DNA from 3 places in the Pleionea sp. WD8-19 genome. Region 2 is predicted to be linked to each of the others. Evidence: predicted binding sites of a transcription regulator. Region 2 holds the regulator's gene; each other region holds the start of a gene.
What was found. The regulator sigma-54, encoded in region 2, starts transcription at its own class of promoters, with help from an activator protein. The targets are predictions, from matches to a motif close to TGGCACNNNNNTTGCTNT.
Positions count from the first base shown of each region.

Region 1: ACTUJY_RS07100 (TorF family putative porin) is a predicted target of sigma-54. The motif match lies at 2,764-2,781, and genes of this name have one in related genera.
Region 3: flgB (flagellar basal body rod protein FlgB) is a predicted target of sigma-54. The motif match lies at 2,684-2,701, and genes of this name have one in related genera.

Region 1 covers NZ_JBUZOU010000004.1:274,920-279,470, reverse strand. The annotation lists gene ACTUJY_RS07115 (amidohydrolase family protein) at 1-969, shown strand, start outside; gene ACTUJY_RS07110 (crotonase/enoyl-CoA hydratase family protein) at 1,033-1,827, shown strand; gene ACTUJY_RS07105 (1-acyl-sn-glycerol-3-phosphate acyltransferase) at 1,893-2,549, shown strand; gene ACTUJY_RS07100 (TorF family putative porin) at 2,818-3,471, shown strand; gene ACTUJY_RS07095 (GNAT family N-acetyltransferase) at 3,563-4,003, opposite strand; gene rep (DNA helicase Rep) at 4,046-4,551, opposite strand, start outside.
Region 2 covers NZ_JBUZOU010000012.1:16,491-21,041, reverse strand. The annotation lists gene rapZ (RNase adapter RapZ) at 1-462, opposite strand, end outside; gene ptsN (PTS IIA-like nitrogen regulatory protein PtsN) at 474-947, opposite strand; gene hpf (ribosome hibernation promoting factor) at 953-1,240, opposite strand; gene ACTUJY_RS14110 (RNA polymerase factor sigma-54) at 1,385-2,869, opposite strand; gene lptB (LPS export ABC transporter ATP-binding protein) at 3,165-3,890, opposite strand; gene ACTUJY_RS14100 (LptA/OstA family protein) at 3,887-4,551, opposite strand, start outside.
Region 3 covers NZ_JBUZOU010000008.1:66,549-71,099, forward strand. The annotation lists gene flgA (flagellar basal body P-ring formation chaperone FlgA) at 1-311, opposite strand, end outside; gene ACTUJY_RS11490 (chemotaxis protein CheV) at 757-1,686, shown strand; gene ACTUJY_RS11495 (CheR family methyltransferase) at 1,701-2,531, shown strand; gene flgB (flagellar basal body rod protein FlgB) at 2,743-3,144, shown strand; gene flgC (flagellar basal body rod protein FlgC) at 3,147-3,563, shown strand; gene ACTUJY_RS11510 (flagellar hook assembly protein FlgD) at 3,587-4,270, shown strand; gene flgE (flagellar hook protein FlgE) at 4,352-4,551, shown strand, end outside.

The DNA.
Region 1 (4,551 bases), on a different contig from region 2:
ACGACACTGCACGATCCCTCCAATGACACTTCAACTATTTTTGCGGCCAGTGAATTAGCGAAAGCCGGAAAAATCTTAGCGCCTAGAATATTCAGTACCGGAACCATACTTTACGGAGCAGAAACCGCCTTTACCGCTGAAGTTGAAAAGCGTGAAGATGCGTTTGCCCATTTAAAACGCATGAAGTCAGTGGGAGCAATTTCGGTAAAAAGTTACAACCAGCCACGACGCGATCAACGACAAATGATTTTAGACGCGGCGCGCCAAACCGGCATGATGGTCGTGCCAGAAGGGGGCTCATTGCTGCAACATAATTTGACGATGATCGTCGATGGCCATACTGGTATCGAACACGCGATCCCAACCGCTGAAATCTACGCCGACATTGAACAACTTTGGTCACAAACGCGAGTCGGGTACACACCAACGTTAACAGTGGCCTACGGTGGCCTGTGGGGTGAAAACTATTGGTATCAACACTATGAAGTTTGGAAACACCCGTTGTTACGCCGTTTTGTACCCAAGTTTGTGCTTTGGCCAAGAGCCATTCGACGAACCATGGCACCGGAAGAAGACTACAATCATTTTCGCGCTGCACGAGTTGCTGCCAAACTGCAGAATTTAGGAGTAGGAATCAACCTTGGCGCGCATGGCCAGCGAGAAGGTTTAGGCAGTCATTGGGAAATGTGGATGTTTGTGCAGGGTGGTATGAGCCCGCATCAAGCACTGCGTGCTGCAACACTCGACAGCGCTCGTTATCTTGGATTGGATCAAGACTTAGGCTCTATCGAAGTCGGCAAACTGGCCGACTTAGTCATCTTAAATGAAAACCCGTTACTTGACATTCAACGCACAGATCAGGTGGATAAGGTGATGTTAAATGGCCGCTTATATCAAGCCGATACTATGGATCGTATCGGCAATCACCCCAAAAAACGTGCCCCTTTGTTTTTTCATCGAGAATACTAAGTATGATTTTTTACATGAAAGCGATTAAACTGGCTCGCTCCTTTTTAATGTAAAGCGATAAATATGTCTCGAGTCTTGATAGAACCATCAAATGGTATCGTACGCGTCATTCTTAATCGTCCCGATAAACTGAATGCGCTCGATATGGAAATGTTTCTGGCACTGAACAAGGCTCAGCAACAATTAAAAAAAGATCGGCAGTTACGCGCCATTATATTGGAAGGAAAAGGCAGCGATTTCTGCAGCGGTTTAGATGTTAAATCGGTGATGAGCCACAAAATGAATGCGATACGATTGTTGTGGAAATGGCGACCCGGGGCCATGAACTTGGCGCAAAAAGTCGCCGCGGGGTGGCGTCAGTTGCCCGTTCCTGTCATTACGGCCATTCATGGCCGATGCTGGGGTGGGGGAATGCAAATCGCGTTAGGAAGCGACTTTCGCATAGCCAGTCCGGACAGCTCCATTTCCATTATGGAAAGCCAATGGGGGCTCATTCCTGATATGGGCGGTACCTTAGCCTTAACGGAAATACTCCCGGTGGATCACGCCATGCGTTTGGCAATGACGGCTGAAATAATGAATGGAGATGAAGCACTCAAGTTAGGGCTTGTCAGTGAAACGGACGAAGACCCAAAAAAGCGCGCACTAGCGTTAGCGCATCAACTGGCAGAACGTTCGCCCGATACCAACGCAGCCATTAAAAAGCTGTATCATAAAACCTGGCATCGTCATTCGACCGCAACTCTCGCTAACGAAACACTGTACCAAATTAAAATTCTTTCAGGTAAAAATCAATCCGTAGCCGTCAAAAGACAAACACACAATACGGATACTCCCTGGCAATTAAGAAAGTTTTAATTTGAATTAAAAATACTACTGTGTCGTATTATTTCAGTCTATTACTGTTACTTGTGATTAAAGGTTTGTCGTCGATATTTTTTCGTTTCGATGTTCGTTGGCTAAGCCAACACAATTTATCCAAGCCTTCCGACATTCGTTTACTGGTTTTATTAAATCATACCAGTTTGTACGAACCTGTTTTTGTTCGACTGGCGCCTTTTTGGCTTTTAAAACAATTTGCTCGTCACTTTATAGCGCCCGGAGCCGATATAACAACCAGTCGTCCTATTGTTGGCCGATTACTGCGGACGTTATTACCTGGTTTGATCCCTATCTCACGCAAACGCGATGACTCCTGGCGCTTTTTTCTCGATCAAATTAAACACGATTCTATGGTCATTATTTTACCGGAAGGTCGTATGAAGCGTGCCGATGGACTCGATAAATTTGGCAAACCCATGACCGTTCGTGGTGGCGTAGCCGAAGTATTGGAGCGGATGGACTCTGGAAATATTTTATTCGTTTACAGCGGAGGGTTGCATCACGTTCAAATTCCTGGAGAAAAAATTCCAAGACTGTTTCAATCCATTAAAGTGAACATGGAATTGGTGGGTATTGAGCAATACAAACGTGATTTACTGGCAAGTAATCCTCACCGTTTTCATGAAAGCGTCTTAAAGGATATGCAATCTCGGTTAGTAAATAAAATCCCTCATTGTAATAATCAACCCAGCAATTAATACATCTAACCGCGTGAACAACCGCGACTAAAACAATTCATTGAATGGCTACCATGCCTCAAACAACATAAGCCTTTTTAGAAAAAAGGTGACGGAATGAATTCAGTGCAAATGACATGCTATTAAGTTTTTCTCGCACCATTTTAAAGCAAACACTCCAACTCTAAAATCCATTTACGTATAAAACTCGTGTAATTAAAGCGTTAATTACTTATGGCACAGTTTATGATTCTAGGTTTTCAGGTATTAAACACTTGAGGAATTCCTAATGAAAACAATACGAAACCAAATCAATAAACTGATCTTTTTTTCGTTCTTATTTGTTAACACGTTGCAGGCAATAGAGCTCTCGACCAATATCGGTTATGCCTCCGAGTATTATTATCGAGGTGTGCTCCAAAAAGAGTCGTCGGCTAACGCTGGCATCGATATTGGTGCAGAAGAATTCAGTGGTGGTATTTGGAGTGCCGAAGTTGGTGACGGACTCGAGTACGATCTCTACGGCCGTTATTCCTATCAATTTAGCGATACAATTTCCGCCAGTGTGGGATTTACAAATTATTACTACACCGGTGAATTCGACGATACTTACAAAGAACTCAATGCAGGCATCGCGTACCGCTTTATCAGCATAGACTACGCGAAAGGAGAGTGGGACGGTGGTACTCACGTTAACGACGATTATGATTTTGTTTCACTTACGCTCAGTCACAACGGACTTTACGGCAAATACGGCCGTTTTGGTGATGAATTTAACGGCGACTACATAGAGTTGGGCTACGGTACTCACTTAGAAGGGTTCGACTTTACATTTTCAATGATCGTGAGCTCTAAAGAGCTTTCCGACCAAATGAATCGAGATGGTAACCCCACCGAAAGCGAAGCACTCATTTTATCTGTCGTAAAACAGTTTGATATATAGATAACACTTCAATTCGTTAAAGCACCGATTCTGAACCTGAGCCAATTCGGTGCTTGATTAAGATGTGGATTACCAATATTAAGATAATATGCTATGAACGTTCATATTTTTTGTAAACATCTGAGTTTCGTATTTCCATTACCGTTTCCGGAAAATCCGGTGCATGAAAACCAAACGCCTCATAAAGGCCATGTGCATCACGCGTACACAACATAATGCGACGTAATCCTTGCAATTCCGGGTGCGCCATAATTTCATGCATTAACCATTTACTGAGTCCTTTACCTCGATGCTCTTCTAAAATATACACATCGGCCAAATAAGCAAAAGTCGCTTTATCGGTGATCATCCGTGCAAACCCCACTTGTTCCTTTGAGTCAGTAAAGACACCAAAACACACAGAGTTTTCCAAGCCGCGCTGCAACGTTTTTTTCGGGATGTTCGCAGCCCAGTAAGATCGCACAATATACTGATGTATCGCATGAATATCCATTGCGGATAATTGATCACTGATGCTGTATCCTGGGACCATTCGATATTCCTTAAATCAAGTTTAATGTCGTCACTAAGCACTTCAGGATTCAGACAAAAGCGCTCGCAACTGCGCCATATTTTTTCGACCTTTTTCTTGGCGCTCGTCTTCCGACATCGGCATTTGCTGTTCTTCCCAAATCATATCATCTTGTGGCATTTCAAACAGGAATCGACTGGGCTCGGTATCGACCAGCTCACCATAACGCTTTCTCTGTCGAGCGTAAGACAGCGTTAATGTTTTTTGTGCGCGCGTAATGCCAACATAGGCTAGGCGCCTTTCCTCTTCAATATTGTCGTCATCGATACTGGAACGATGTGGAAGCAACTCTTCTTCCATCCCGACCAAATAAACGTGATGAAACTCCAACCCTTTCGAAGCGTGCAAAGTCATGAGTTGCACTTCATTGGTTTCCGCATCCTCTTCGTTACGATCGAGCATTTCACGTAAAATTAGTTTGTTAATGGCTCGTGCTAATGGATTATCCTCTCCAGCAAAGTTATCCAATTCTCTTTCGACCCATTCGAGCAACTGTTGCACATTGCTCC
Region 2 (4,551 bases):
CAACACCCTTTCTTTAATATAATCGCGCAACGCGTACGGCGTCATCGACGTAGTGTCAACCAGAAGATCGGCAGCTAGAGCAATGGGCTCGAGTAACTCGCGTTCTTTGGCGATCGCCTCTTTTAAAGAATAGCCACTTTGCGTTAATGGGTGACGCCGCCGAGTTTCGCTGAATCGCTTCAGCAGCGTGGCATCATCAGCATCAATATAAAATACCTGAAAATGTTCGCCTTTTTGGCTGATGCTGTCGAGAATTTCAGAAAACTTATGAAGGTCGGATGGAAAGCTGCGCGCATCAACACCTAAAGCCAGATCTTGATGTTTTATCTCGAAGGTATCGACCAATTGCGGTATCAGCGACAATGGAATATTGTCGACACAATAGAATCCCTGATCTTCCAGAGCCCTGAGCGCTACTGTTTTTCCTGAGCCGGAGCGACCACTGAGTATGACGCGCTTCATATTTAATTTAACTAATGATTATTGGTTTGTTTTTGTACCGCAGTTTCGACTATATCATAGAGTGCTTGGTTATTATATGCGTTTCTTAATTGACGGCAGAAGCCTTCCTGTTTTAATAATTTAGCGATATTTGCCAGACACTCAATGTGATCGTCATGAGCTTTTTCCGGTACGAGCAAGGCGAACATAATATCCACGGGTTGTTTGTCTGGCGCTTCATAATCTACACCTTTGTCCAACATGATCACCGCGCAAATGATTTGATCACAATGATTACAACGACCGTGAGGAATTGCAATTCCCTGACCTAAGGCCGTGCAGCCTAAACGTTCACGTGCAAACAGGCTGTCCAACACATCTTGCTCGGATAGCGTGTCGCAAGAATTGGAAAGTAACTGACTGAGTATTTCGAATGCTCTTTTTTTACTAGAGGCCGAGGCACCTACCAGGGTGCGCTCGGGCTTAAGACAACTGATAAAATCCATAACAATTAATGACGAATGAGTTTTTCCTTGTGCTTAATCACCTGGCGATCCAACTTGTCGATCAAGGAGTCGATAGCTGCGTACATGTCTTCATCTTCGGAGTTGGCAAATAACTCTCCGCCGTTAACATTTAATTTTGCTTCAGCAATTTGTCGGAGTTTTTCCACACTCAACACAACGTGCACGTTATTAATATGATCGAAGTGACGTTCCAGCTTTTCGAATTTTTCATGCACAAAATTACGCAATGACTCGGTGATATCGACGTGGTGGCCAGTTAAGTTAATTTGCATAGTCGACTTCCTTCTGTTTGTAGGTAACACATACTGAAGTAATGCTTCAGCTTTGACACAAAGAAACAAACTTAAAATGAAAAGGTTTGCTTCCGTAGGTTCTCATCGTTTGTTTAAACGCGTATTTACGTCATTCTTTTTGACTTAAATAAGCGATTTACGTTCATTGGAAGGGGGAATATTCATGGCTTCGCGGTATTTGGCGATGGTTCGGCGCGCAACGTTAATCCCCTGATCTTTCAATAAAGCAGCAATTTTATTATCACTGAGTGGTTTGGCACTGTTTTCTGCCGCTATCAGTTTCTTTATCAAGGCTCGTATTGCAGTCGACGAGCACTCGCCACCCGTTACGGTACTGACGTGGCTGGAGAAAAAATATTTTAATTCAAACACACCGCGTGGTGTGTGCATGTACTTTTGCGTCGTCACACGTGAAACCGTCGACTCGTGCATGTCCACTTCTTGTGCTATATCGGACAGAATTAATGGCTTCATGGCTTCTTCGCCGTACTCAAAAAAGCCAATCTGCTTTTCAACAATGCTGCTGGCCACTTTGAGCAAAGTATCGTTGCGACTTTGCAGGCTTTTAATAAACCATTTGGCTTCTTGCAGGTTGTTTTTCAAAAAGGTGTTGTCGGCGCTTGAGTCGGCACGCCGAATTAATGAGGCATAGTTACTGTTAATGCGCAATTTGGGAGCGCAATCGGGGTTCAGCTCGACCTTCCAGCGACCGTTTTGTTTGCTAACGAAAACATCCGGGACAACGTATTCGGGTTGACCACTGGTTATGGCGCTACCAGGACGAGGGTTGAGTCGTTGGACAAAAGCCATGACTTCTTTTAAGAAATCTTCTGGCCATTTGGTTAATCGTAAAATTTGTTTGTAGTTTTTCGAGGCGAGGGCGTCAAAGTGTTGTTCGATTAACTCTTTGGCTTCCAGCCAAAACGGCGTGTGCTCGTTAAATTGTCTCAATTGAATTTGTAAGCATTCTTTTAGATCACGCGCTGCAATACCAATCGGATCAAAGGATTGAATCAACCGCAACACCGCTTCCAGTTCATCGAGTTCTACTTGTTCTTCAAAATTTTCCAGTTCATCCTGGTTAATCAGTTGCAACAGATCGTCGAGTGGCGTTCGCAAGTATCCTTCGTCGTCGATTGCATCAATAATGACCGTAGCGATAGCTTTATCTTTTTCGGAAAGGGGTGTTAAGGTTAATTGCCATTGCAAATGATCTTGCAACGACTCAGTGGTTTCACCTTGAAATTCAAACTCTTTTTCATCGTCGGAGCGAGACAGAGAGGTTGGTGGAGTGTATTGCCAGTCTTCCCATTGCGTGTCGACGACCAGATCTTTCTCAATCGAGTCATTCTGTAACGCGTCAGACGTATCCAGTTCACTGTCTTCGGTTTTGGGCTCTTGCTTGCCGTTGGTTTTTGAGTCTTTACCGTCGATCAGCTCGTCATTGCTAATATCATCGGCGCCATCCAGCATCGGATTAGACTCCAACGCTTCTTGAATTTCATTTTGCAAATCAAGACTGGAGAGCTGCAACAGTCGAATGGCTTGTTGCAGTTGAGGCGTCATGGTCAGACTCTGACCAATTTTTAATTGTAACGATGGCTTCATTTAATTTGGTTATAGCCGTTAGGTTGAATCTTATCGTTGCCTTTCATCTATTTACCTGAAGCAGGAGAGTTAGTTTTTGAAAAGCCGTGGACTGAATTGTGGTACCCACCATTTAATAATAGCAAGTTACTGGGTTTCGGGAAGCGTTTTTCTAGAAAAGCTAGCGAACCTTGTAAACTCAATTGGGGTTATTTTAGCGTTTTCAATGGCTTGCGCCTAGTAGAAATTTGTTTATATAGCTTTCGAGTGAAGTCGTTAAATTTGGAATAAAAATGCTCATCACAACATCAACTTTTTATAGATTAAATTCTTCACCCAGGTAGACTTCTTTAACCACACGGTTGTTCAGTACCGTTTCGGCACTCCCTTCTGCGATCAGTTCACCAGCGTTGACTATGTAGGCGTGTTCGCATACCGACAAGGTTTCCCGCACATTATGATCGGTGATCAACACGCCGAGCCCTCGTTGTTTCAGCTGTTGAATGATCTGTTTGATCTCGTTAACGGAGATGGGATCGACACCGGCAAAGGGTTCATCGAGCAAAATAAATTGTGGGTCATTGGCAAGTGCTCGAGCAATCTCCACGCGTCGGCGTTCACCTCCCGACAAGCTCATGCCGAGATTGTTTCGAATGTGTTCAATTTGAAACTCGCCGAGCAGTTTTTCCAGTTGCTGTTGCTGTTGCGACTCGTCGAGATCTTTTCTCAATTCCAGTACCGCCAAAATATTATCGGCAACCGACAACTTACGAAAAATAGAGGCTTCTTGTGGTAGGTAACCGATACCCATTTGTGCCCGTTGGTGCATGGCCTTTTCGGAGATGTCTTTTTCACCTATCAGTACTTGCCCACTGTCTTGAGGGACCAAGCCAACGATCATGTAAAAGGAGGTGGTTTTACCGGCACCATTAGGACCCAACAAGCCGACAATTTGACCGGGGTTAACCTGCAGCGAAACACTTTTAACCACTTTGCGGCCTTTGTAGGCTTTGGCCAGGTTTTGGGCAATTAAAGCACTCATGGATTCTGGTCTTTTATCACATTGATGCGTTGATTTTCGATGGCCGGCACTTCCCACTCATTTTTCTGGGTATTAAAAATCAGTTTGGCTGCTCGTATCACATCGCCTTGTTGCTTAAACTCAATATCGCCTTCCAAAACGGAGATACCCGATTGGTAGGAGTAATTCACTTTGTTCGCACGCGCTTCGACCTGATTGTTATCTCGATCGGTAAAAATAAACAGGACAGGATTGCCCGTTGCAACAAAGTTTTCCGGGGTTAACTGTGTTTTGCTCTGGTAGTCGTATACCAATTGTTGGGCGTTGATCGACAGGTGGCTACCATCGGCTTTGGACAGTTTCAATTGGACCTTAGTGTGTAAAGACAGTTGGTTTCGCGAAGCTAAAAACTTGGTGTGATAGGCAAGGGCACGAAACTCAAATTGTGGGCTGAGCTGCAAAATGCTTAATGGTTTGCCTTCGGCTTGATAAACGCTGACTGTTTCAGATTGCTGAACAGCGAGATAGTCTGCGCGCAATAAGAGTTCCGGGTTGCACAGACGAACATCACCTCGATACTCAATAATGCCCAGTTTTCGATTGCCTTTTGAGCTTGCTGCATTCAGTTGTTCTACTGCGCAAAGAGATTGCGATGGCGCAGAGGGTTGAGCAAAGCATAACG
Region 3 (4,551 bases), on a different contig from region 2:
TCTACTGGTACATAAATGTGCCAACTTTGCTCACCAACACAGCGAACACCCACTATGGCGTTGCCTTTTAAGTCGGTGCCTTTGGGCGCAAATCCTTTTAGAGGCGCAGTACAGGCGGGCAGTCGTAGTCGTGGGTCAATCGTTCCTAATCGAATTTCAAGTTGGTGAGATGGGGCCGTTAATTGCTGCTGGAGGAAGGCTTTTGCCGCATCGGCAATGTGTTCCAGGTTTTGAATGTTTGCATACAATACTTTCATCGCAAATAGGTTCAGAAACAATATTGAGTAGAAAGGAAATCTACTAATTTTCATATATTTGGCCTATAGAATTAATTTTGCTTGATTCAATTCTTTGCTGCAAAGCTTTCAGAATGAACTATGCTTAAATCTAGCTACTGCAGTTACTTGCGCGCCTGGAGCGTGGCTTTCGCAAAGGAACATTGAATAGAAGGGCAAGATTTATGCCTGATACCCAATCAACCTGAAAATGGTGGATTTTAGAGCGCGTGAGGTTGTTTAATTCGCGACGCATGAATGAAGGAATGGTGATCCCTTGCTCATTCATGCAACAAAGAAGTGGACAGTCTTATACGCTTCTTTGATGGGTTTCAAAACGCTTTTAACTGCGTTATTGATTTCAGTAAGGGGGCAAAACATTCCCTTTAATCAATGCCTTGTCTAAAGCGCTTTGGAATTCCACTGAAATCAGCATTTCCCGGTTGATTGGTGATAAAGCGAAAACTGGGTGGAGAAATTAATGTCGAGCATTCTTGATAGTGTCAATCAACGGACACAGATGGTTGGGCAAAACCGTCTGGAGTTGTTGCTGTTTAAGTTAACAGGGCGTCAAATTTATGGGATCAATGTGTTTAAAGTGCGAGAGGTCCTGCAGTGTCCTGAGTTAACGGAATTGCCTCAAAGACATCATGTGGTTCGAGGTGTGGCACATATTCGCGGACAAACGATTTCTGTCATGGATCTCAGCTTGGCAACTGGTGGCCCACCTCTCGATAATATCCAAAGTTGCTTCGTAATCATTGCTGAGTACAACCGTGCTGTACAAGGATTTTTGGTTAAGTCAGTTGAGCGCATCGTTAATATGAATTGGGGCGATATTCATCCCCCACCGAAAGGCAGTGGTAAAAACCATTATTTAACAGCCGTTACGGAAATTGATAATCATTTGGTTGAAATAATTGATGTTGAGAAAGTTTTGGCAGAAATCGCACCAGCCAGTGAAATCGTAAGTGAAGAAGTTCTGAGTAAGACAGCTGGCAAAGAGCCTGAAGATAAAATTGTGCTGGTCGCTGATGATTCGGCTGTTGCTCGGAATCAAATTAAACGAACCATCGAACAGTTGGGAATGAAAGTCGTCACTAAAAAGGATGGGCGGGAAGCACTTGACTATTTGAATGCAATTACCAGTGAAGGCAAAAGGGTAAATGACGAAGTTCTGTTGTTGATATCGGATATTGAAATGCCCGAAATGGATGGTTACACATTAACGGCAGAAATTCGAGCAAACGATCATTTGAAGCCTTTATGGGTGTTGTTGCATACATCATTGAGTGGTGTTTTCAATCGAGCCATGGTTGAAAAGGTGGGAGCGAACGATTTTATTCCTAAGTTTAATCCGGATGAGCTGGCAGGAGCCGTTCAAAAACGTTTGGATCTTGACCATAATTAGGAGCCATTGCGTTAATGGTTATTTCTGCTGAGGAATACGGTCGTTTTCAAGATATTTTGCATCAAAAAACGGGGATACTGCTGGGAGAAAACAAACAGTATCTGGTATCTAGCCGTTTAAGCAGCTTTTTGAAAGACCATCAAATCGATAATTTCACGCAACTTTTACTGTCGCTTGAAAAGCCAGGCGGTCAATCGATAATGCAACAAGTTATTGATCGAATGACGACTAATGAAACGCTTTGGTTTCGCGACAGTTTTCCGTTTAATTATTTAATATCCAACATTCTTCCTGAGCTGAAGCAAGCGGGACATTCGCGTTCAAATATTTGGTGTGCTGCTTGTTCTTCCGGACAGGAACCCTATTCGATCAGTATTTCAATTGAAGAAGCGTTGAACAGTGGTTTAAGACATAAATACCCAACGCAGGTTGATATTTTGGCAACGGATATTTCAACGCGCATGCTGGATCAGGCAAAGCGAGGAGAGTATCAACCGCTGGAAATAATGCGAGGGCTGAGTCCTGAGCGGCAAAAAAAATATTTTGAAATCAATGAGCAGGGTACCTACCATTTGAAGGACAGTATTAAAAGTCGAGTTCGTTTCATGACACTTAATTTAATGCAGTTACCCTATCGAGCAGGCGGTACTTTTGATGTGATATTTTGTCGCAATGTACTTATTTATTTTTCTACCGTACTGAAGCAGCAGGTTATTTCCGGTCTGGCGGAATGTTTAAAGCCCGGTGGCTTTCTTTTCCTTGGAGCTTCAGAATCCATGCCTCCGCAAAATACCGAGTTCGAAATGGTTCGCTGTAATCCGGGATTGGTATATCGCAAGCGCTGAGTTGCGATTTATTCATAAGCATATTCTACCTAGAACCTAGAACTTCCATTTTGCCGCATCACCGGTTTGCAATTGCCGCTTTCACTACATGCTATTCGATGTCTCTTATCACAAATCGCCTATCTCATTGAATTTTTACTCTATTAACGCTGTGGCACAGGTATTGCCTTAATTAATGCGAATTATTATAGAGTTGACGGGTAAATAGGGTATGGCAATCAATTTCGACAAAGCGTTGGGCATTCAACAGCACACACTGGCTTTAAGGGCCGAGCGTGCGGAGGTCATTGCCAATAATATGGCAAATGCCGATACTCCCGGATACAAAACGCAGGAATTGGATTTTAATCAGGCTCTGAAAAATATAATGTCGGGGCGTGATTCAGCGTTAACACGTACTCATGAAAAACATTTTGCAGGAAGTCGCGGGGCTTTAGGCCCAGGTGTTGTGAAATATGAAGTTCCCAATCAGCCTGATACAGGTGATGGCAATACGGTGGACAGCCAAAAAGAAATGGCGAAGTTTGCGGAAAATTCGTTGGAATATATGACGACCCTTAAATTTCTTGATGGAAAATTTAAAGGTCTCTCTAAAGCGTTAAAGGGTGAATAGGTATGAGTTTGTACAACATTTTTGAAATTTCAGGCTCAGCTATGAGTGCGCAAAGCGTTCGATTAAACACAACGGCGAGCAACATGGCCAATGCAGAAAGTGTTTCTTCTAGTGTGAATCAAACGTACAAAGCTCGGCACCCAGTATTCAGCGCAGTGTATCAATCGGTACAGGGCAGTGATTTCCAAGGTGCTGGAGTTGAAGTACTCGGGGTCATTGAAAGTACTGCAGCGCCACGCGTTAAGTATCAGCCAGAGAACCCGATGGCGGATGAAAACGGTAATGTGTATATACCCAACATTAATATTGTTGAAGAGATGGCTAACATGATTTCTGCTTCAAGAAGCTATCAAGCCAACGTTCAAATTGCAAATACTGCGAAAACGTTAGTACAAAGAACATTAAGCCTCGGACAGTAGCGTATTGATCAAGAGAATGCATTATGACCACGATTAATGACAACAGCAGTGTATACAACAATCTGGGAGTCAATCGAGAGGAAAATCTCGATAACGGTAAAAAGGACACGTTGGATCAGTCTGATTTTTTAGCACTGCTCACCACTCAATTAGCGAATCAGGATCCTTTTGATCCGATGGACAATAAAGAATTTATCGCGCAAATGGCACAATTTTCGAGTTTAGCGGGTATGGAAGAGCTTAATCAAAACTTTAATACGTTGGCATCATCGCTAACATCTAATCAAGCACTGCAAGCGTCTGCGTTGGTAGGACGAAGTGTCATGGTACCAACCGGTGTTGGTTATCTTGAAGAAGGAGCTTCAATTGAAGGACGACTTTCTTTAACACAATCCACTCAAAATATTTGGGCGGAAGTAAAAGACTCATCCGGACAAGTTGTGCGTCGATTTGATATTGGTAATTACAGTGCCGGTGACTTAGCGTTTTCTTGGGATGGAATAAACGATGCAGGCGATGCAATGCCAGAAGGTATGTATTCTATCAACGTTTACGGTCAAGTCGGTGAAACGACTGAGCAATTGGGTACGTTAATGAAAGCGAAAGTTAGTAGTGTCAATTTGGGTGGACCTGCTGGACAAATATTATTAAATCTGGCGGGATTAGGGCAGGTGAACCTGGCCGATGTTGAAGAGATCGGTGGGTAATTTCGAGTGATGGAAGGTCACTCATGATATCGAAGAATTGATGGTTAATTTGGCAGTAAGTAAGCGTCGGGAGAAGCAGTTATGTCTTTTAATACAGCGTTAAGTGGTTTGAATGCCGCACAGTCTGAATTGAATGTTACCAGCAATAATATTGCAAATGTGGCAACCACGGGATTTAAATTTTCTCGTGCAGAGTTTGGTGACATATTTGCGACATCAACGTTAGGTAGTTCGAAAACAGCTATTGGTAACGGTGTAATTCTCAGTAATGTTGCACAACA